Regions from separate parts of the Marivivens sp. JLT3646 genome, predicted to be linked through region 1. Evidence: riboswitches for the same ligand, from Rfam matches in the RefSeq annotation. Region 1 holds a riboswitch; each other region holds the start of a gene.
The links. A riboswitch is a leader RNA that binds a small molecule or an ion and turns the genes downstream of it on or off. The one in region 1 is predicted to bind S-adenosylmethionine.
Positions count from the first base shown of each region.

Region 2: another riboswitch for S-adenosylmethionine. It lies ahead of metZ (O-succinylhomoserine sulfhydrylase); the one in region 1 lies ahead of BSK21_RS01560 (hypothetical protein).
Region 3: another riboswitch for S-adenosylmethionine. It lies ahead of BSK21_RS05805 (hypothetical protein); the one in region 1 lies ahead of BSK21_RS01560 (hypothetical protein).

Region 1 covers NZ_CP018572.1:289,813-297,264, forward strand. Annotated here, with positions in the region: gene BSK21_RS01530 (hypothetical protein) at 1-209, shown strand, start outside; gene BSK21_RS01535 (VCBS repeat-containing protein) at 252-1,589, opposite strand; gene BSK21_RS15815 (hypothetical protein) at 1,730-2,047, opposite strand; gene BSK21_RS15760 (ADP-ribosylglycohydrolase family protein) at 2,048-3,457, opposite strand; gene BSK21_RS01550 (hypothetical protein) at 3,454-4,026, opposite strand; gene BSK21_RS01555 (hypothetical protein) at 4,023-5,051, opposite strand; SAM-I-IV-variant riboswitch at 5,270-5,370, shown strand; gene BSK21_RS01560 (hypothetical protein) at 5,432-6,040, shown strand; gene BSK21_RS01565 (hypothetical protein) at 6,128-6,493, shown strand; gene BSK21_RS01570 (hypothetical protein) at 6,490-6,966, opposite strand; gene BSK21_RS01575 (hypothetical protein) at 7,028-7,452, opposite strand, start outside.
Region 2 covers NZ_CP018572.1:1,976,754-1,984,205, reverse strand. Annotated here, with positions in the region: gene BSK21_RS09885 (glycoside hydrolase family 3 protein) at 1-494, shown strand, start outside; gene BSK21_RS09880 (hypothetical protein) at 495-893, opposite strand; gene BSK21_RS09875 (alkane 1-monooxygenase) at 930-1,955, opposite strand; gene ftsY (signal recognition particle-docking protein FtsY) at 2,073-3,242, shown strand; gene BSK21_RS09865 (DMT family transporter) at 3,268-4,170, shown strand; gene BSK21_RS09860 (inner membrane-spanning protein YciB) at 4,172-4,771, shown strand; gene BSK21_RS09855 (Dabb family protein) at 4,764-5,051, opposite strand; gene BSK21_RS09850 (glutathione S-transferase N-terminal domain-containing protein) at 5,048-5,746, opposite strand; SAM riboswitch at 5,839-5,915, shown strand; gene metZ (O-succinylhomoserine sulfhydrylase) at 5,967-7,145, shown strand; gene folE2 (GTP cyclohydrolase FolE2) at 7,253-7,452, shown strand, end outside.
Region 3 covers NZ_CP018572.1:1,156,823-1,164,274, forward strand. Annotated here, with positions in the region: gene BSK21_RS05795 (hypothetical protein) at 181-765, opposite strand; gene BSK21_RS05800 (hypothetical protein) at 831-1,322, opposite strand; gene BSK21_RS05805 (hypothetical protein) at 1,325-1,954, opposite strand; SAM-I-IV-variant riboswitch at 2,018-2,116, opposite strand; gene BSK21_RS05810 (ribbon-helix-helix domain-containing protein) at 2,349-2,528, opposite strand; gene BSK21_RS05815 (hypothetical protein) at 2,623-3,081, shown strand; gene BSK21_RS05820 (GIY-YIG nuclease family protein) at 3,167-4,102, shown strand; gene BSK21_RS05825 (AAA family ATPase) at 4,185-6,152, shown strand; gene BSK21_RS05830 (plasmid recombination protein) at 6,512-7,452, shown strand, end outside.

The sequences.
Region 1 (7,452 bases):
GATACATGCCCGCAGGTATTCAATATGATTATCGATGGGGTGAGCCAGGGAGCCGCAAAAGATTTGGTGCGGTATTCAACCACATTCGTCGAGTGAAGGATCTTCGGAACAATCGATCAGGGATGGAGTTGGCTCGTCGGGATTGGAATGCAGACCTTCACTATATTCGGACACAGCAAGGTCTCATTTATCGGTTCCGTCTCTATTAATCAAAAAACGGAACCGAACCTGCTGCAGAAACTTCAGAGATGTCAGCGAATAAACGCCCCCGATGAAATCCGCTTAACTTGGTTGCCGGGTGCTCCGTAAGGTAGGTGTGAGAAGGTAAAGCCTCCTTCGTTTCTCAAGATAGCTCCTGCAACTTTATTCCCAGAGTTTCCTGTTTCATTGGCGATCAGCAGGATATCTAAGTCTGCATCGTTATCTTGGTCCAGAAAACGGATTGCTTGAACGAAGTTATTCCATTCATTGCCTTCTGAAACTGGACGATACCCTTCGGGGCCATCAAATAGCACAAAGAGCTGAGACCCAAATTGCCCATTACCAAGGTTTTCTTTGATCTCGATAGCCGTGCCAACATAGAGTTCACGGGACCTTGAGAGGACAATGTCCTGGTCTCCATCACCATCAAGGTCTGCTACCGAAAGCTCAGGCACTGTTCCCCATTCTGGGATTTCTGCGAGACGTTTCGTGCGTCCAAAGCTTCCTCGGCCGTTATTATAACTTATACCAGTTGCGGAGTTCGGTCCTCCCTCGAATTCATGTGCTGCGTGCACGATATCGAGCGCCCCATCGCCATTCATATCCGCAAGTTCAATAGCAAAGGCAAAGATATTCCCACAGCTGCGCTTCGTCATGTGCCCTGAACCTTGGTTCATCCAGCATGTGAGAGATCCGTCGAGGTTGGTATTCACGATGTCAATATCACCATCATTGTCGATATCGCCTGCCGTGCTTCCGTGGTCAAAGATGACATAATTGTCTTGGCTGAGGTGAGTGTTAGAACTCTCGACCCAGCTACCGTTGGGGTGGCTTAAAAAATAGCTATCTCTGAATCCGTTATGGGTTCCGACGCCATGGTCAGCGATAAAAAAGTCGTCTCGGCCGTCTTCATTAAAGTCGGCAACAAGAACTTGCCGTGCGGATGAGTGTCCTGAGGTGGGCCTATTATCTACAAGGAGGTTGCTGGCATCTCGTAAGGATCCATCTGCTCGCCCCAAGAAGAGAATTGGCTGAGCTAGTTCACCCTGGCAGGGACCACCGCCACAGATGCCCCCGGTGTTTTCAGCGATAACCGTATACTCTGCTTTCATTGTGCCAACGTACAAGGCGTCTAAGAAACCATCGCCATTAAAGTCGCCTTGGAAGGGCGCAAGGTTCCACCAGAAATCGTTTTGAACTTTGGAGTTTTGAAAAGGCACGAGCCTAAGGTTGTGAGTTCCACCTTCTTTGGCCACAAAACTAAAGGTCGGAAGAGTTTTTACAGCAGGCGCTTGCTCGGGCGTGTTTGAGATATTTTCTATTGTTGGTGTGCAAGCGAGTAAGCTGATGGAAGAGACAGAAATAAAGGCTAAAGATCTTGGACCCATGATGAACTCCGAGGTGATTAATCTGTCCGTTTTTTTAAGTGACTCTGATGCTAGAGGGTGGTTTGTAATCCGAGTACCTCTACGAAAGTATAAAACTGAGACAGATCCCTTGGCCTTTCTATGACAAAGGACGTGGCGCATTATTTTACGGTCATGCGATAGACGGACAATCCGTTCCATGTTTCGAGCTTTTGGATCCCGCACAAATAATCCCCTCTGACAATACTGGGATCACTGTAGAGACGTGCTTGTGAGGAGACCCAAGCTCGGCAGTCATCGACAGTTTGCAAGTCTTCCAAGAAAACGTAGCGACCTAACCGGTAACGGTCAGGATAATAATAAGCGTCTACTGTTTCCCATGGAGCGGCTTCAGTTTTCCATAGGATATTTGCGATATCTTTGAGGGGGCTTCCAATCACAGCCCAAGCAATGATTGCGATGACAATGATGAACGGCATCTATTGTAATGCTCTGTTATGGCGGGGAGCATAGCTTGGACATAAGAGTTGTGAGGTTACATAGATCCTGCGTTCGTCTACTAGGCCGGTCTTCAGTGGCTCAGGAACACCAGAATAGCCAAACATCGCCCCTGCAATTTGACCCGTAACGGCACCTGTCGTGTCAGCGTCGTCTCCCAAGTTAACGGCCCGTAAGACAGCTTCTTCGAACGTTTTGCTATTCTCAATGGACCACAAAGCGGCACGCAATGTGTCCAGAACAAAACCTCCAGAGCGGATAAGGCTTTCATCAACCTGGGCCAGGTCAACGTCTATCGCTTCCCGCAAATCGTATGACCATTCTGCCTGCAGAGCCTCAGACTTTGCGCCGTGATAAGTCTGACCGTTTAAGATTTTGCAGAGGAGCGAGGCTGTAAACTTACAACATTCTTCAGCGATGGGCGACGCATGGGTGGTTTTCGACTGTTGAGCGGCAAGCGAGATCGAATTGATTTCATCATCGCATGCGATGGAAGCAGCCGGTGACAGTCTCATCAATGAGCCGTTTCCATCCGACTTCGCACCAAAGGCTTCAGCTTCTAACCTACCGTGTCTGCGGTAATCACCGAGGGTACGCAACGTATTCTGTCCGATACCAACGGCGATGCCGGTGCTTGAGTTGTGACCGAACTCGGCCCAATTGCAGAACTTGGTAAGCAGGTCGGCAGCATCAAATGCTTCAGTCTCAATGAGACTGTCGGCGAGGCAAAGTGCCATAGCGGTATCATCAGTCCACGCCCCGGCGGGAAGGTTAAATCTTCCGCCTTCTCGATAGCATGTAACTAACGGGAAAGAGCCTCGTGGCGAAAACTCAACAGGTGCACCCAGGGCATCACCAATAGCGAGGCCAATTAGTGTCCCTGCAATTTTGTCATTCCGAGACGAAATCTGATGATCCCAAAATCCTCTCGCTTTCTCCATGAGGTCGTAACTTTGGCCTGCAAGGTCACGAACCTGGCCGTGAACCCAATTAGACAATTCAAGACTGTGAAGGATCCGCAAGCTATGAAGAATGCGAGTTATTCTGAGGTGGTTATGGTTGTAGCGTGCTTTCCAAGCGTCGGTATTCTTTAGAAATGTCAGAAATCTTACCGACATTTGTTCTAAGAATTCTTGTGTTTTGAGGTCTTGTGACAGCCACACGGCACTTCCAAGGTCGAGCAGTGGCGCACTGAAATTATGGTATGATTTTTCGGGCGTTGGAAATGCCCACTGGATGAACCCGTGATGTCGTTCAAACTCGGCATCGGACATAGTCAGTAAGCCGTTGCGGTCGTAACCGTTGGCGAGCTTTGTTCTTTCGCTATGAAAATCCTTTAAGCGAGGATCAACAGGCAATGCATCAGGCTTCGAGGTCGTCATCATTGTCATGGCATATCCGGATACCATTCCTGAATGGAACCGTCTGGCGAGATAAAAGTCGAAAGGCGTTCATTCCACATGAAAAGCGAATAACAAGAATCTGACCCCGATAAACTTTGGTCAGAAGCTGTGTCGCACGATCCACCGTGTTGAGGGTATATGATGACCACTTCTTCGTCTGTGTATGTGGGGATCGTAATCGAGCGAGGCTCATGGCTCACCCACTTTCGGTATGGGATGCCATCGACGATAATAAAGAAGCCGCATCCTCCTGTTCCGCACCAAGCGTAGCCGATATTTGTGCAGCGGAACTCAGGTACCAAAACGGTTGCGAGTTTTCCGTCTGTTGTAATCGGGATTTGATATATTTTGCTCTCACCCAATGTTAACTCGCCCCGGAGTGGAGCGTTCATATCGGCGTCGATATCACGGAAATGCCCTTGCTCTGCATCACACTGCTTTTGGAATTCAGCAGTGATTGCATCAATGGCAAGTTGATCTTCTGGAGGGATTGAAGCCGCTAGAACCTGTGACGTCGCAAAAAATATTGAAAAAAGTGAGATGAAGAGATGTTTCATTGGATGGGCCTCAAGCCTGCTTGCGCAACCGTTGTTTCGCAAAGTGAGCAAAAATAACCAAAGATGATCAGTGCTCGCACGATAGGATCTGATGTTGTGCGATCTGCATCAAAATCTCCGTAATGTTCGTTGAGAGCCTTAATAATAAGTGGTCGCTCATCAACGTCACTTTTGAAGGCGGGAAACAACGAAGTATTCTCGTAAGTCGCCGTTACTTCGATAATTTTATCGTAGAACGCTTGGAAGAATGCTTTGGCTCGATCATAACACCAGTTCATGAAATCGTAGATCGGCATCGCTTCAACTCCGGGGATAGGAAGCTGGTCTTTGAAGAGGATCCAAGACTGATAATACCAGCACAGCTGCCCAAACTCGCTGGGAGTGCCATTTAGAAAGACTTGCAACGGTATCTGTGTCGCAAGGTATCCTTCGCCATAAGCGTCTGGGTTGTATGATATGAAATCTGCTGCGTGAAATATCAGCGGCAGTTTTTTCCGGATATGCGCAACACTCCAGCGACTGGCCTCCACATCATACTGGCAACGTATATTTGCGAGGCACATTCCAGACTTGAACGCTTGAACCGGTCCAAATTCGGCCGCCTCCATGACAAGTCCGAACTGTCTCATGGCCTCAGAAAACAGATATTCACTGTCCCCTAGCTTCACGATTTTCTGGTCGTCATCGTCTAATAGATGGTAGTTTTTGAAATTGAACTCTGAAAGTTCAACGCCTTCGATGTTTGATATGTTTCTCGCCGTTATGTCTGTGTCGAGACGCCATACAAGTTCATCGTAAATATTGTGAACTCTCGCAAAGTCGATTTGCTCCAATAACCCCCGATATTCATTGTTAATATCGCAGTGAGGGTAGAGGTTGAGCCGCTTAATGATGTTGTCATGTGTCTCTTCTGGTCGGCCTACCAAAGAACTCCAACCTAAGAATAGAAAAAAACCCAGTCTCGTTGGCTTATCATAGCCAAAGCGAATGAGAATTCGGTCCACTTTCTCCATGACAGGGGTCATCAGAATTCATCTCCTACACATGGTGCGATGGACGGTTGCAGACATAAGTCGATGCTAATCCTTATGCTCCAGTGTGTGCACTATAAGTGGACAAAAACAAGTCATGGATATCTAACTTGGAGGGATATGAAGATGGCTCCGAGGGCAGAGGTTCTGTGGCTGTCATAGTAGAGCAAGAGTTGGTGTTGACGGCTCTGCTAAATGTCGTAACCTAAGGGCCTTAACATCAAGAGCCGGGCGAATGCCCGCACCAACCTGCTCACTCGGCAAGGTGGTTTCCAAAATGGGATGTGGCCAATGGGCAAAAATGAGTATTACCCCAGAAGTCTGTCGGTTTTGTTTGGATCCGGATTGCCGTTTCTGCTTTCGGAGTTCTGACAATGAAACGACGTTCTTTTCTTGCTGCCCCAGTTGCTATGGCAACTATGACTGAGGCTTTCGGAGAGCCCGCTTATGACGGGTGGATTGACCCAACCCCTAAGGTAAATGTGAAACGCACTCTGCATTTAGAGCAGAGCCACAAGGGGATGGTGCTGATTAAAACGGATGCGCCTGACAAGCCTCGGCACCTCATAAAGCCAGAGGTCATTGATAGTATTTGGGGTAGGGGTGCTTATGAAATAATGCCTCAGTCGCTACACTGGAAAATGATTGATAGTGGCTGGTTTGGTGAAGAGGATTTGTGGTTTCCTTTCGAGAAAAACTCACCGGAATACGAAGTTTGGTTTGGGTATTTTCAGCCCGCATGTGAGGCACACGACCTCATATCGAACCTACTTGGGGTCAATAATTTTTGGTTCATCGATCCCAAAGATGTAGGATACGGGCTAGAGTTCATGCTGCATCCTTCCACGCCGAGGTATGCCACCGTAAAACTTGAGGGACCGCAGTGGATCTCTGGTTTTAAAGAGTTGGTAGAGAGCAAGGCAGCGCATCTGACGGTGGAGACAGAAGTGCATCCTCAGCTCCATGCTAGGGAAGATAAGTAAACTACTTATATCCGTGATGTTTGTCTAAGATCTGCTTGGGACATTAAAACAGATAGCAGATTTTAGATCTCAGAAAGCGTATTTGAAATGTGTGAACCAACGACATTTATTCAGCTCTGCACCTGCTCAGAGGTAGGTGAAAATGAAACCAATATTTGGACGTTAGAGCGTCAAATCGATCCCGATTGCGACCTCGTCGGTTTGGTCATTTGCCCAGAGCAGCCCCTCGTGATTGAGCACTATCTGAGAGAGCATCTTTTAAATGACCTCAATAGTGGCAAGGCATTTGATCAGCCGCATCAGTTTCGTGAGAAAGATGTGCTGACTATTCGCCTGCATGACTTCGAGTTTGTCTTCACCTTCTTGGATGGCAAGTTCAGTTGGGAAGACTATCCGTGGCTTGGCCCATCAGAGGTTATTCTCAGGGGCCGCTTGGAGCCTCGAAACCGCTAGGAGCGACCCTCAGAGTTGATCGCAATGAGGTCCTCAATGTAGGCTTCAACTTCTTTGGTACTCTTGAAGCTTTCCTTGTCGCACCAATAGAAATTAGGCGATTTGTAGACTTCATATCCTTTATACTGGTAGTCGAGTTCACGTGATGTGAACTCAGCCTTTGCGGCTTTTGTGTTCATATCTGTCGAGCTCTTACTGAAGAGAAGCGTGTAAGCTCCTGCCGCCATGAAAGCAGCAACAAAGTAAAGCCATGTGCCCAGACCTACCAAGGCCAGCCCACCAAACATAATGGTGGAAAATAGGTAAAACGCACCGCCAAGTTTGAGCGACCAGTTCAGTGTGTAGTAGGCAATCACAAATCCAAAGATGACCCTTACTAGAGGGGTCATGGAGAAGCTCATTGCAAAATTGAACGCATCAATGATTGGGAATGCCCAAAGTGCATAAACGAATATCTTGACGGGCAGTGACATCGAAAATCTCCTACTGCGCTAGTTGTGTTTTTGGTATCAAAAATTGGCGGTTCTATCGCCGTTACGGCAATGCTTTACCGATAAATCGTGCTTTGAAGTCTTGGGACTGGTCGGAGCAGTTATCTACAATGCCGAAAGACGCTATGAGATTATCGCCATACAGCTGATAGCTGATGATTTGCGATTGATCTCCATGCCCCGCCCATTTGCTCCAGATGATTAGGTCCCCCTCGATGTCCCATGGCCAAAGGCCTGGTGCTAGTTCATCGACATTTTCTCTGTCGATAACGAGACCACCAATGCTCGACTGTATATCGAACGAAACATAGCTATTGATCATGACGGGGAAGTCCGAACCGCAGATTTCGGGAACGAGCTCCAGATCGGGTATTATAAATACTGTGGATCTTCTGGCGGTGCCGTTACAGATTTCAATAGTTAAACGGGACTGATAGGCGAGGCCTTCATTACCGATGAGTGCTTGAA
Region 2 (7,452 bases), 1.3 Mb from region 1:
AAGATCCTGAAATCTATCCCGGTCTTGATGGCCATGTTCGATACGCCGAAGGGGTGATGACTGGATACCGCCACTACGAAAAACACGGTATCGCACCGATGTTCCCGTTCGGCTTTGGCATGTCTTACACGGACTTTGATCTTGGACAGATGGACCTGTCAGACGACGGTGACGACGTCATTTGCACGATCCCTGTCACCAATACTGGGGCGCGGTGCGGTTCAACGGTGGTGCAGGTCTACGTTGGTGATCTTGAAGCCTCGGTCGAGCGGCCAGCGCGAGAATTGAAAGCCTTTGCGAAAGTTACCTTAGACGCAGGTGAAACCAAGATCGTTCGGATGACACTGCAGCCAAGGGCCTTTGCGTTCTTTGACGTGACCGCGGGGCAATGGCGCATTGAGGCGGGCAGCTTTACCGTTGAAGCGGGTTTTTCTGCTGCAGATATCCGTAGCGTGGCGACTGTTCTGCGCGATGATGCGCTGATCCCTGTCTGATCACATACCAAAGTTATCGCAAATCAATTCACGGGCCACGGGCGAGAGTTCATAGACAACCGTGCCCGTGGCGGTATCGATGTCATTCATAAAGACGGCCATGAGACGCCCGTCCATGTCGTAGTAGGTCCAGCATTGGGGTGTGGGGTCAAAGTCGTAGACGAAACAAATCTCGCCGTTCTCTTCGTGCCAATTCCCCGGCTCGCAGGTGTTGTCTCCCCAACTCCATAAAACGCGGCGGTCGGGGAGGTAGCGTTCTAAGCCATAGGGCGTTTCGCCGTCATATCCAAAGTCGAGCGTCTTGCCTTCGACGCGTGCTTCGAATTCGTCGGCTGTCAGGGCTGTTTGTGCCGAAACGGGCAGGGCGCAGAGGGCGAGGATGAGTGTGATGATCCGCATGATGGGAGTGTCCCCTGTTTTCCGTCTACGCTCAATTCAGGTTTTGGTGACCGAACGCCATTTTGCTGCGCGTGGGTCCATGATCTTGCGCCAGAACCGTGGATACAGCGCGACGCAGGCCATAACGGGGAGCGATCGCGGCAGCATAGGATTTTCACCCAGCTCCAACGCAGGGTAAGGTCGGGCAGGGTGCGCGTGATGGTCCGAATGCCGCGGGGCATTCAGCATAAGAGCTGATGAAAACCAATGCGGACTGTTCCAGCTGTGACGACCTGCGACAGGTTCAGCTTTACCATCCTCGGCCACATAGCGTTGGAGGCCGTAGTGCTGAACATAGTCCGACATCAGCAACTGCACTTGGGCAAAACCAGCGATCGCGAGATACCAGAGGAGTCCAATCCTGCCGCCAATCAAATAAGCTGCGCAGATCATCAAAATCGCCCCACCGATGTAGGTGATGTAGGGATGCAGCCACCAGGCCCGCCCCGCACGTTTCAACCGCTCTGATTCCGCCTTGAGGCCTGCATGGAAGGACCCGATCCATGCACGAGGGGCAAATCGGTAGAAACTTTCACCTTTGCGAGCGGAATTGGGGTCAGACTTTGTCGCGACAAAGCGGTGGTGGATTAGCACATGGGCAGAGGTGTGATGGCCAAAGAGAACAGAGATATAGGCCCACATGCCCAAGTTATGTAGAAAACGGCTGCCGCGATGGATCAGTTCGTGGGCGTTAGAATTGCCGACCTGCCCGAGGTACAGTCCAGTGGCGACAAATACTCCGACCTTTTCCCAGCTGTTTAAGCCGTGTCCCATCCCGTAAGTGACTGCACCCAATAAACAAAACTGACCGATGGCAATTACGGCTGATAAACGATCTGCCACCGGAAATTCCGCCTCGGGAACGGTTGGGGTGATCCGTTTCACCAATTCGTCCAGAGATGCGGTCATCAGGGTCATGTAAAGCGGCGCTAAAACGGCCCACCATCCGCCCGTCAGTGCAGCAAGCACGATCAGGGGCAGGGGTGTCAGTGTCGCAATCGTAAAAAGCGTCATTGGGCGCATGGGACTCTCCTGTTGGTGCAGTGATATGCCCCCTAATCGCGACTGACCAGTGGTGCAGGTCTTTCCATCGCCCTCCGTTGCCATTAGGTGATGGTAAAACCGGTTCAGGGCTTGCTTATGTCGTTCTTCAAGAAACTTCGTGACCGTTTGACCAAATCTTCGTCGAAAATCGATGAAGGGCTGGAGGCTATTGTCGAAGAGGCAGAGGTTGATCTGCCTCCCGAGGAAGAGCACGAGCCTATCGTTGAAGAGATGGTCGAAGAGCCGTTTGTTGACGTTGAGGACGACGATGAAGACGAGCTTGAGGCAGATATTGAGCATGAAGTTGCCCCTGCGCCTGTCGTTCCGGTTCAGCTAACCGTCACGCCGATGCCGATGATCGAAGACGCGCCCGCCGATGAAACCGCGAAGCCAGGCATCTTAGGTCGTATGCTCGGGCGTAAGCCCGATGCGCCGCGTCGGACGCTCGACGACGACATGCTCGAACAGCTCGAAGAGTTGTTGATCGCCGCTGACATGGGGGTCGATACCGCGCTCCGCGTCACGTCGAGCATGGCCGAAGGGCGGATGGGCAAAAAGCTATCCGTCGACGAGATCAAACAGCTTCTCGCCGATGAAGTGACCCGCATCATGGAGCCAGTGGCGCGTCCCCTGCCGATCTATGCGAAGAAACCGCAGGTCGTATTAGTGGTCGGTGTGAATGGGTCGGGCAAAACCACGACCATCGGAAAATTGGCGAGCCAGTTTAAGGCTGCAGGTAAATCCGTGGTGATCGCGGCTGGCGATACGTTCCGCGCTGCGGCCGTAGAACAATTGCAGGTCTGGGGGCAGCGCGCTGGCGTGCCAGTCTTGACCGCGCCCGAAGGGTCTGACCCTGCGAGCCTTGCTTTTGACGCGATGACAAAGGCTCACGAGGATGGCGCTGATCTGCTGATGATCGATACGGCGGGTCGTTTGCAGAACCGTCAGGATTTGATGGAAGAGCTGTCGAAAATCGTTCGCGTGATCCGCAAGAAAGACCCCGATGCGCCGCATAACACGCTGCTGGTGTTGGATGCGACGACTGGGCAAAACGCGATCATGCAGGTCGATGCGTTCCAGAAATTGGCGGATGTATCGGGCCTCGTTATGACAAAACTCGACGGCACGGCCAAAGGCGGTGTTCTGGTCGCGCTCGCTGACAAATTCGGTCTGCCGATCCATGCGATTGGTGTGGGTGAACAGATCGACGACCTTGCGCCCTTCGATCCCGAAGATTTTGCCAAAGCGCTGGTTGGTCTGAACTAAATGCCGATACTGGTCCGTCTGTTCAATGGGTGAGTGGCTCGTTTCTCTCGAAGGCACGGACCAAGGTCGACAACTGGCGACATTGTTGGTTTTGACGGCGGCCTTGGCACACGCGGCTTTTGGCGCGTTGCAAAAGGGCAAACATGATCCGTGGGTGGCGCGTGGGTCGATTGACCTGTGGTTCACGCTGGTTTCAGCCCCTGTCGCACTATTCGTTGTCCCGTGGCCCGAAGGGGCGATGTGGGGCGTTCTCGCTGGCGCGATGGTGATCCATTTCATTTACAAAGTGACAATGGCGTTAGCCTATGAATACGCGGCCTACACGGTGGTCTATCCCGTTGTACGCGGTTCTGGCCCGCTGGTCACCGTGATCTTTGCCTCGGTCGTCTTTCACGAACATTTCACGCTGGTTCAGTGGCTCGGCGTGGCTTGCTTATCAGGGGGCATTCTCCTTTTAGCACTACGCAATCTGAGCGAAGAGGTCATCGACCCTTGGCGGGTCAAAGTCGCTCTGGTTTGGGCAGTGCTCTGCGGATTGATGGTCGCGGTGTATACGACTTATGACGCGTGGGGCATTCGTCAGGCGACCGATCCGTTCACCTTCCTTGCGTGGTTCTTTTTCCTATCGGGCGTCGATATGCCCATCATCGCGATCATGAAGTTGCGCAAGTCCGGTGATCGTCCGCAAATTGGCCCGTTGATGTGGCGCGGTTTTGCTGGGGCTGTGATTGGGTGGATCAGCTTTGGTGGAGTGATGATCGCGACGCGTTTGGATAAGGTCGGCGAAGCGGCGGTGCTTCGTGAAACATCTACCGTTTTTGCGGCCTTGATTGGATGGTTCATCTTGGGCGAAAAGGTGGGGCCGCGCCGTTTGGCGCTGATGACTTTGATCGCCATCGGAGCAATCATTGTGGAAATGGGAGGCTAGAATGTCAGCAAAACCGATCAATCCGATCCTGAAACAGGTGCTGGAACTGGGGCCGACATTGGCGTTCTTCCTGCTCTACATTAAGATCAAGGATAACACCTATACCATTATGGGCACTGACTATTCCGGCTTTATCGTCGCGGCAGTCGTGTTTATTCCTGTGCTTCTGGCAGCCATGGCGGTGCTCTGGTTCCTCACGAAAAAGCTTTCACGGATGCAAGTATTCACCGCGATTATGGTGATTTTCTTCGGTGGGTTGACCGCATGGTTCAACGATGAGGCCTTCTTTAAAATGAAGACCTCGATTGTTTACGGGCTGTTTTCGCTGCTGCTTGGGATCGGGCTACTACGTGGTCAGAGCTGGCTCGAATACGTGATGGGAGAGTTCCTGCCTATGCAGCGCGAGGGCTGGATGATCCTCACCCGCCGACTGACTTTATTTTTTGCGGGATTGGCCGCGGCCAACGAATTCATCTGGCGCACGCAGAGCGAGGAACTTTGGGTCACGCTCGAAACCTTTGCGTTCCCCGTGGTCCTGTTCTTGTTCCTATGGTCGCAGATCGTAACGCTCCAGCGGTTCCTGATCGAAGAGCCTAAGTAAAGAAATCCGCGGCGATCCGCATGTCGCGCAGAGGGCGCACAATGCGGATCGATTCAGCGTAGAGCGGGTCGGCCTTATAGGCTGCTAGCTGTTCGGTATCGTCAAACTCAGCATAGACAATGAAGTCTGGGCCATCGGGGCTGATGGGGTCAGAGTTCAGGTTTTCCCCGATTTCGATATGGCGGCACTGTTTGATGTTTTCCAAGAGTTTAAGCCCTTGGAAAACAGCGTCGCGATCATCTGCTGACTTCGCTGTGAAAAAGACGATGTGACGTATCATTTTTGTTTGAACAGCCGTTCCATTTCTTCTTTTGAGAAGGCCTTTTGGCGCAGTTCGGCGCCGACTTCCATCCCTTTTGCAACTTCGGGACGTTCCGCCATGCGCGCCATCCAAGCGGCAAAGTTTGGTTTATCGTCAAGCGTTTGTTGCTGACCCTCCCAGCTCGCGGCCCACGGATAGATCGCCATATCCGCGATGGAGTATTCGCCGCAGACATAGTCTTGGTCCTGAAGCTGCTTGTCCAAGACGCGATAGAGGCGGCCGACCTCGTTGCGGTAACGGTCCTGCGCATACGGGAGCACTTGGGGCGGAGACATATCGGGAGCGTATTTGAGGAAGTGATGCGCCTGACCAGCCATCGGTCCGACGCCGCCCATTTGCCACATCAGCCACTGTTCGACCATCACCCGTTCACGCTCTGTCGTGCCACCGAATTTCCCAGTTTTTCGCGCAAGATATTGCAGGATCGCGCCCGATTCAAAAATAGAGATAGGTTCGCCGTCGGGGCCATCACGGTCGACGATGGCGGGCATGCGATTGTTCGGCGCAATGGCGAGGAAGTCTGGCGCAAACTGGTCGCCAGCACCGATGTTGATTGGGATCAGGTTGTAGTCCAAGCCCATCTCGCCCAAGGCGATGGTGATCTTTTTGCCGTTTGGCGTCGGCCAGTAGTAGAGATCGATTGCAGCGGTCATCTGAAACTCCTGTTCGCAAGTTGAGGTCACAATGCGGGTTTCACAGGGGGCTGCAAGGCGTTTTCCTTGACCAGAATGTCACAACGGCGTAACCACTCCGCCGTGGCGATTTGAACCGGATTGCGGGCCACGTTAAATAAGCCGCTAAAAAGGAAACAGGCCAACCCCTGCTCCCTTTATTCGGTGTAGGGGTTTTTTAATGGCCGTAAGGAACAAAGACATGGACAAACTTTCCAAACGCACTCGCGCTGTGCATTCGGGTACTCGTCGTAGCCAGTATAACGAACTGTCAGAAGCAATCTTTCTGACACAGGGGTTTGTTTACGAAACGGCAGAACAGGCTGAAGCCCGTTTTGTGAAACTCGGCGAAGACGAATTCATCTATGCACGATATGGCAACCCGACTGTTGCCATGCTCGAAGATCGTATGGCAGACCTTGAGGGCGTTGAGGCAGGATTTGCCACCGCTTCGGGTATGGCCGCGGTGAACGGCGCGCTGATGTCCATGCTCAAAGCGGGCGATCATATCGTGTCGAGCCGCGCTTTGTTTGGATCGTGCCTCTATATTCTCGAGGACGTGCTTCAGCGGTTTGGCGTCGAACTGACGCTGGTCGATGGTCGTGATCTGGATGCGTGGAAAGCTGCGATCCGTCCCGACACCAAAGTTGTCTTCTTTGAATCGATTTCGAACCCGACGCTCGAAGTGATCGACATGAAATCAGTCGTCGAACTGGCGCACGCCAATGGTGCGATTGTTGTGTGTGACAATGCGATGGTCACGCCTGCGTATTCGATCGCGGGCGAACTGGGCGTTGATCTCATTGTCTATTCGACGACCAAACACGTGGACGGTCAGGGCCGCTGCCTTGGCGGTATGGTTTTGGGCAAGAAAGAGCTCGTTCGGGGGCCGGTCGAGGCATACCTTAAACATACAGGCGGCGCGATGAGTCCGTTCAACGCTTGGGTCATGCTAAAATCGCTCGATACTTTGTTCCTTCGTGTGGGTCAGCAGTCCGAAACCGCACTGAAGTTGGCTGATGCGCTTGCAGGTCATCCTAAACTGAACTCGGTGAGCTACCCTCTCGATCCGCGTCATGCTCAGTATGAACTGGCGAAGTCGCAATACGAGGGCGTCGGTACTGTTCTGGCGATTGACGTGAAAGGTGGCAAAGAAGAATGCTTCCGTTTTCTCAACGCGCTCAAGATTTTCACAATCACCAATAACTTTGCGGACAGCAAATCACTGGTGACCCACCCTGCGACCACAACGCACCAGCGTTTGCCGCAGGATCAGAAAGACACGCTAGGTATCACACCTGGTTTGGTGCGTGTGTCCTGTGGCCTTGAGGATGCTGACGATCTGTTGGCAGACCTGAAACAAGCATTGGATGCCATCTGATGAGTGATCCGCGCGACGGTTCCAAGCGTATTCCCTTCGCATTTGATGGAAAACTGTCGCGCGCATCCCATATAGTGGGGCGTGCTGCACCTGCGGGAGGCTCCGACATGAATATCCATTCGTCCGATATGGACCGTGAACCGTCGCGCGAAGAAGCCGAGGCGGCTCTGGCGCTTTTGCGGCGCTGGGCTGGCGATGCCACACCCGAAGAGGTGGCAACGCTCGATCCTCTCGTGTCACGTTTGATCCCGGGGCAGGAAGTTTCGAATTACCCAGCCCTTGCTCGCGCTTATCCCGAAGATTTCGT
Region 3 (7,452 bases), 870 kb from region 1:
AAGGGACGGCCATAACGAAAAAAGGCCCCCCGAAGGGTGCCAGTCTACATGCGAGTGCCCTTGCCGTCATATCCAGACCTCAAAGAGCGCCCTCGTAGATGAGTCCAATAAAGAAGAACCGCCGTCTGCTATTAAGGCAACGGATGAGGAGGATGACGGGGGGACCAAAAGGGGGAAAGATCAAGGTCGATCACCCAGCACCTCGCTCCATTTCCCCCCATTCAATGTCATTTCACTGAGGAGGGGCAAGATTGATTGGAATGTTCTCAAGTGGCTGTTCCAAGTCGCAATGGCGTAGCAGGTATCTGCTCCGGACATACTCTCGCCCGCAGCTCCTTCGCACGATGTGCCATGTAAGGGAATAAGAAGACCGGGTCGGGTGCCGTTGTATATTGGTATGTCAATGACCGATGGTTCGAAGCCCAGCTGACGTTCAAAAATCTTATCTTCAACTACAATGAAGTAGCCGCATCCACCTGAGCCGCACCAACCATGTCCCAGACCTTCACAAGTGAAAGACTTATAGATGACAGTTGCGCTCTGACCTTCGCCAATTGCGATATCGTAGATTGATCCCTCGTCGATACCGAAGTCACTTTGCCTTGGCGTTGATTTTTCAGTGCGTGCCAAATCCTCAAAGCAGTATTGTCTATGCCAATCGACTATGGATTGAACGACAGGATTGGGGTGATCCTGCGCTGAAGCTGTCCGAGCGAGCAGAGCCAGCATTAGCATTATGAATGTCTTCATGATGAATGTCTTCATGTGAAAGCTCCAAGGCCTGCGTTCTTAAAAGGGTCTGGGGTACCTATGCGGTACCCCAGGTCCATTCAGGAGTTAATTTCGAAGGTTTCTAGCCATTCGACTGCCTCTTCTCTGGATATGAAGCTGCGAGAGTAGTCCAGTGTGAACCCAGCTTGTCCTTGGCTCTGGCTTTGGAATGCCGCGAATATGGAGCCGTCTTTCAGTTCAACCTCCCAAAGGTGAACTCCGTCCCAGCCTTCTGGATCGTTGTCAGCATGATCACGCCGTAGAATTTGTAATTCCGCCTCTTCTAACAGTGATCCGTTTTCGATTGCACCGAGGCGATCACTATCGATCTCACCCGACTCCTCGAGGATGCTGACCACATCATAATCGTCGGGGTAATTGATCCACTCACTGTCTCGGTCTCTAGCACCTTCGTAATACATTCCAAGGATTGTATCGCCAGCTTCCTCATAGAGCTTTTCAGTGGGTAGGATGGTATTAATGAAGTCATATTGGGCGGGCTTTGAAGCCGCAAAGAACTCTTCAATGCTTGGGTTGTCTAGGTTGCTCATGATTAACCTCTTGCACTTTCTGCCGATCGCGGCACGAAGGCCCCTGATGCGGGGCGGATGATGGGATCTACGATAAGGAAGTCAGTCTTTCTTTCCACAGCGGCCTTGAAGTCGTTGATCCAACTTCGATCAATCAGCTTTGCGGTGGCATATCTTGGGGTGCTTGGATGTATTTGTAGATCGAGGCCTAGGCCCAGTTCCTTCGGTTCTGTGAACCAAAAATTGCTCACATCGAAAAGCGTGCAGAGTAGATCGTGCGCTTCACATGCGGGTTGGAAATAGGCGAACCAATGTTCGTACTCCCAATCATTTTCTCCAAACGGAAACCAAATGTCGTCCTCTCCGAACCAACCCTGATCGATCATCTTCCAATGAAGCGATTGAGGCATGATCTCGTAGGTGCCCTTAAACCAAATGCTATCGATGATTTCTGGTCTGACCAATGGCCTTGGCTCAGCAGGTGCATCCGTCTTGATAATGACCTGTCCTGAATGGCTCGGCTCAAAATGCAGTTCTCGCTTCACTGAGACTTGAGAAGGCGGTTCGATCCAGCCGTCAGACGATGGCTCCCCAAATGCCTCGGTCATCGTGGCAATCGCAAAAGGTGCTGATAAGAATGAGCGACGTTTCATTGTCTTTCCTCCGAAAGCGAAACTCGACAGACGGAGGAACGATCCAAGAAATGGTCGATGAGGATTTGCTCGTTTTTGCCCACAGGCCACATCCCTTCATGGAAACCACCTTGCCGAGTTCGCAGGTTGGTGTGGGCATAAGCCCAGCTCTTGATGATGAGACCGTTAAAAGGGATTTTCGTTTTTAGAGCAACTACTAAAAATTCAGAAAGATTATGAGTTTTGCTCACATTCGGCGTGTCGCTGTACGGATATTTCGGGCGGTTCTAATCAGGTCAGGCTTCTTCTAGTCAAAACAGTCGATGCACCCTGAGATTTCTGCCAATCGGACAAGATCCGCCTTATCACTTCCTGCCTGCGTGGAATTTCCTGGAGATTTCGACGGGGGTAGGGGTTACTTTTCTTCCCGCAGCCACTCAATGATGGCGCGCCGGATAACGTCCGGTCGAGATTGAGTACCTAAATTGCGGGCGCGAATTTCATCAATTTTTACAATGATATCGCGGGGTAGGCGCACGGTGACAGCTTCCGTGTCGACCGGCGGACGGCCTCTGGGCATTTTATTTGTTGACATTATTTAATCTCAATAATAATCTGCAGTTGACCCACCAAAGAGCGGCAACTCTTCGGTGGGCCGTGCCAAGAACGATCTGTTACGGAGATCATAAATGACATTAAATAATGATATCACTTCCCCATCGGGGAACCAAGCGGGTATGTCCGCAGTGTACTACGGATGTCTTCGGCTTCTGCCGCGACGTTTGCAGCAATCGGCAGACCTGCAGCAGTATGTGTCGGTCGTAAAATCCCCAGCCTTGATCGAAGAATTTCGGAAACGGGTACATAATATCCGGACGCAGGATATCGATGCTGCCCTGAAGTACGCACGGCGGTCAAAGGAGCATCCGCAGTCGGTTGAACTGAAGGCTCTTGCGGCGATTTTCACCTGTCTTTCGCAGGCGTGGTCGGGAAGCTTTGATGTCACGGCGGCGCCATATGCAGAGCAGGCAGAGATGCTGATCGAGGATGGTGTGTCTGACGATCTGGCGAGGATCATTGTCGATGCTTTTGCGGCATTGGACGCCTATGTGACGGCTTGCGCCGAACAGGCGCCTCTCGCGGCTTAACCCTCTTTTTTCCTTTAAATGGATGAGACATCTTCGCGGCTCTGGCCGTGAGGACCCAATCTCTCTGTTCCATTCGGAGGTCAGTATGACCGATGTTGTAATGTCGCCCGCAGGCGGCAAACCCAAACCTGTGCGCAGAGACCGCCGTCGCAGCCAGCGCCTAATCCCAAAGGCTTGGCTAAAATTCCCATCCTCAAAGGCCTTTTCGATCGTCGGCAGGTTCGCAAATCGGAACGACCTCTTGATCGAATGCACCCGCTGCGGGGCGCAGCAGCGGTCCAAGGTCTTTACCTGCCGCTCTGGCGTGCCGATCTGCCAGAGCTGTCTCAAAAAAAAGCGATCTACGATCGCACAAAAGGCAGGGCTGCAGTTTGTGGAGGCGGTGCCGGGAAAGCCCCACTACGGGCGGTTTCTGCTGACCTGCGGGCATCAGGTCCAGAGGCAGTTCGAGATGATCGAACGGATGGCGGCGGGCAAGACAGGCCTTCGCTGCGAGACCTGCCACGGGGCAAAAGAGCGCGATGAAGCGATGGCCCGCGGTTGGAGCCTCTTGGGTGACGATCCAGAGGGTGCTCCAAGCTATCGTCTTTATCAGCATGACGCCTGTGGGCATCAGCAACGCATTGCGCGCGGTAACCTTCAAACGGGGCGCTTCGACTGCGCGCACTGCGGGGGAGGGTGGTCCGCAAAGCCATCGTTCATCTACGTGGTGCGCCTGATCTGGGATGATCTGACGCTGATTAAGGTCGGCTTCAGCGCCAACCCCGCGATCCGCTTTCGCCAGCAGCTCGATCTGGGGTCAGAGGTCACGGTGGAGTTCCTGCGACAAGAGCCTCTTCAGAAGGGCCGCGCAGCGATCCGGCTCGAGAAGGCGTTCCATCGCCGCATGGCGAAGGACCATCCCCACGCGCGAGTACCGCTTGAGGTGTTTCAAGGGCGGATCAAGGTGGTGTCAGAGATCTACTGGCCGGAGGCTCTCAAAGAGATCGACCAGACGCTGAACGCGCTTCTGCGCGACTAAAGACACCATCCTTTCTTAAGGACAAAAACTCCTGCCCCGAGTGTCGGGGCAGGCCCAAATTCCATGTCTCTCAGGTGCTGTCATGACCTCCTTTACTCCGACCTGGCGACCACTCTTCGAAGACCTTTGCGGTGCCTTTTTTGCTGAAGACCCCCTTGGTCTGGAAGCCGACCGCACGAGCCTTTTAAAACGGCCCGATCGGCCTCTTCTCGCGCTGGCATGCCTTGCGAAAGGCCTGCAGACGATGGAGGTTCTGCGTCCCGCGTTCAAATCGGGCGCTGTGACTGTGCTCGAAGTTGAGACAGAATACCTGATCAGTGACTACTGCAGTATCATTCGCAAGGTTCTGACATCGCTGGCGCACCCAGACCCGCTCAGCGTCGTCAGCCTTGAGCGGAGTGTGAACGTCTACCGCCCCGCCGAGCGTACAGTCAGAGACCACTATTTTGAGGCGCTCGACCGACAGTGTGGCTTTGTGCTCGTGGGCTTTCCCAAAATGATCTTTCCGGAGCAGTTCCGTGGGCTGATGCCTGCGCCGATCAAAGTGCCGCCCTTTGATCGTGAGATCCTGCTGGTGGTGCTGGACGCCCTCAAGGACCGGAATATCCACTATGATCTGGCGCGCCTTCAAAAGGTGCTTCCCACGGATGACCATCTACGGACAGCCGATCCTACCGCCATGGTTCTGGCGCTGCGCAGTGAGAACATCGAGACGCTGGAGCGTTACCTGATCTCACTGGGGACAATGATCCCCGAGACGACGAACGGATCGACCGACAGCGCCGCAAACCAACACCGAGGCATCGCAGGTGTTGGGCGGGCCCAGGCCTATGCGCGTCGGTTGGTCCGCAGTCTAAAACAGTTTAAAGAGGGGCAGGGTGACTGGAGGCGGGTGCCGTCATCGCTGCTGCTGTACGGTCCACCCGGGACAGGTAAGACGTATCTCGCGAGGCAGGTGGCCGTGGACGCAGGGGTGCCGCTGCACGCGTTCAGCGTGGCTGACTTCGAAGGGGTAGGGGCGTTCAATCTCGTTTTACAGCGCATGAAGGAGAGCGTGGACGACGCGATTGGAGCGGCTCCTTGTGTCGTCTTCATCGATGAGATCGACAGTTTTGGCACGCGTCTCATCGATAACGGTCGTGGGACGGCCTACGTCACAGGTCTCATCAATGCCTTCCTGACCTCTGTCGATCGTCTGAAGCGAACACCGGGCGTGGTGATCATGGGCGCGACCAATTCCCTCACACAGCTTGATCCGGCGATCATTCGACCGGGTCGCTTTGACCTCAAGGCGGAGATGTCGACCACAGACGCAGAGCTTTTGACGGCCGTCGTTCACGATGCCTTCGGAGAGATCGGCGATGCCGATGAGATCGTCGATCTGATGTATGGTCAGACCGCAGCAGAGGCGGGGGCCTTCATCCGATTGGCCTTTGCCTCGATCGAGAGTGATGACCTCTCTGCCATCGTCAAAGAGCTGAAGTTTGTCCTGACCAAACAGCGGTCGATCCGCAGGGCGGCGGACCATCGCGTGGCCTATCACGAAGCGGGTCATGCCGTGGCCTCGACCGCGATCGACTGGCAACCCGTCGCTTCGTGTGAAGTCCAATTCAACGGGGAAGGGCGGACAGATTACGACCTGCAGCCCTCCGAATATCGCCTCAAAGACATCCACAGAGAGGTCGCTGTTCTTCTCGCGGGACGGGCCTCTGAAGAGCTGTTCCTCGGCGATATATCGAGCGGATCAGGCGGCGGTCCGCAATCTGATCTCGCGATTGCCACGAAGCTGCTGACGGCAATCGACAACCAGAGTGGCCTTGGCGCGAGTGGTTTGGTTTGGCGGCATGACGCGGTTATGGACGATGAGGCTCAGGCACGGATGCGGGCACTGCTGGACGACCTCTATGGATCGATCAAACGGGTTCTCAAGACCAACGAAGAGGTCGTTCATCGGCTGGCCGAGGTCCTGATCGCCTACCGCAAAATCGAAGGCGCGCCGCTCAATGAGATCCTACAGAAGGTCAAGCATCAGGACCTTGATCCGCCGTAATCCGTGCGGAGGGCGAAGGTGATCCGGTGGGCGCATAGGTCCACCAGATCGTTCGCTGACAACCCAGTCCATGTTAACCGATCATCGCTTTGTCTGCCATGTCACGGGGGTTTTGAAAGGGGCGCGTTGCCCCTTCAGCTGGGGGTTTCGAAAGGGGGATGCGCGGCTTCTCCCTTCGCCGGAGAGCCATAACTCGAACGTAGCGAAGAGTTTATGGCTAGTAGGTTATGCTCCGCCTTTTGATCCGACCCCTTTGGGGAAGGTGCGGCGGGCCCTGATCTGCCGACCGTGTTCGAATATTGTGGATTGCGTGATGGTGCGGCTTTGGGTTTGCGCTCTTACGCGCGATCATTGCGCTTATGAAAGACACATACGCACCCCCTGTCGACCCTAAAGATGCCAACCCGAACGCCATATCTGTCCGCCTCAAGGGCAAGAGTCAGGCGCAGGTCTATGGTCAACGCAACCACGATCATCGCAAGGGTCGTCAGCCCGAATATGTCGACATGGGGCGGGTGCATTTGAACCGCATCATCGTTTCCCCGCGTCCGGTCGCGGTGATCAAAGATGAGGTCAAGGCGCTGCGTCAGGGTCGTCTGCGTAAGATGAAGTCAACAGCTTGCATCGTAACCTCCGGCATCATCACCTTCGGCCACGTCGCGGCACAATGGTTCGAAGATCTGTCGATAGACGATCAGAACGCGACCTTCTTGGCGGTCGCATCCGACATCGCCGCGCGGCTCGACACGAGGGTCGAAGGGTTGGTGGTGCACTGCGATGAAGCAACCATTCACGCGCATTTTGAACTGCGGGGATACAGCAATGCGGGAGAGCCACTGTCGAAGCTGACGAAGCCGACGATCATGTCTGAGGTACAAGACATCGCCGCTGCGGCTGCGCAGCGGTATTGCCCGCTCATCGAGCGGGGGAACAAAAAATATGCGCGGCTCGCGGCGGGGGCCGACTACGCCGATACGGTCAACAAGAGTGTGAAGCAGCTCCATCGGGAGCTGCCTCAGGATCTGGAACACTTGAAACAGAAGGTCACTGCCACCGCAGTGGAAATTGAAGGCCTTGAGGCATCGGCCGCGAAGACGCGGCGGCTTCTCAAGGCGTTGGAAGGAGAGCGTGCGCTCTCTGAAAGGGAACTCAAAAGGGCCGCCGTCTACAGGAGGCGGCTGGAAAAGAAAGAGGCGGAACTGGCTGCGCTGGACGCGCAGTTGATCCAGCAAAGGCTGGACCAGGACGCCGAACAAGAAGCGATCCGATTACGCCGGCAAAGCCTGGCTGAAGAGAGGAT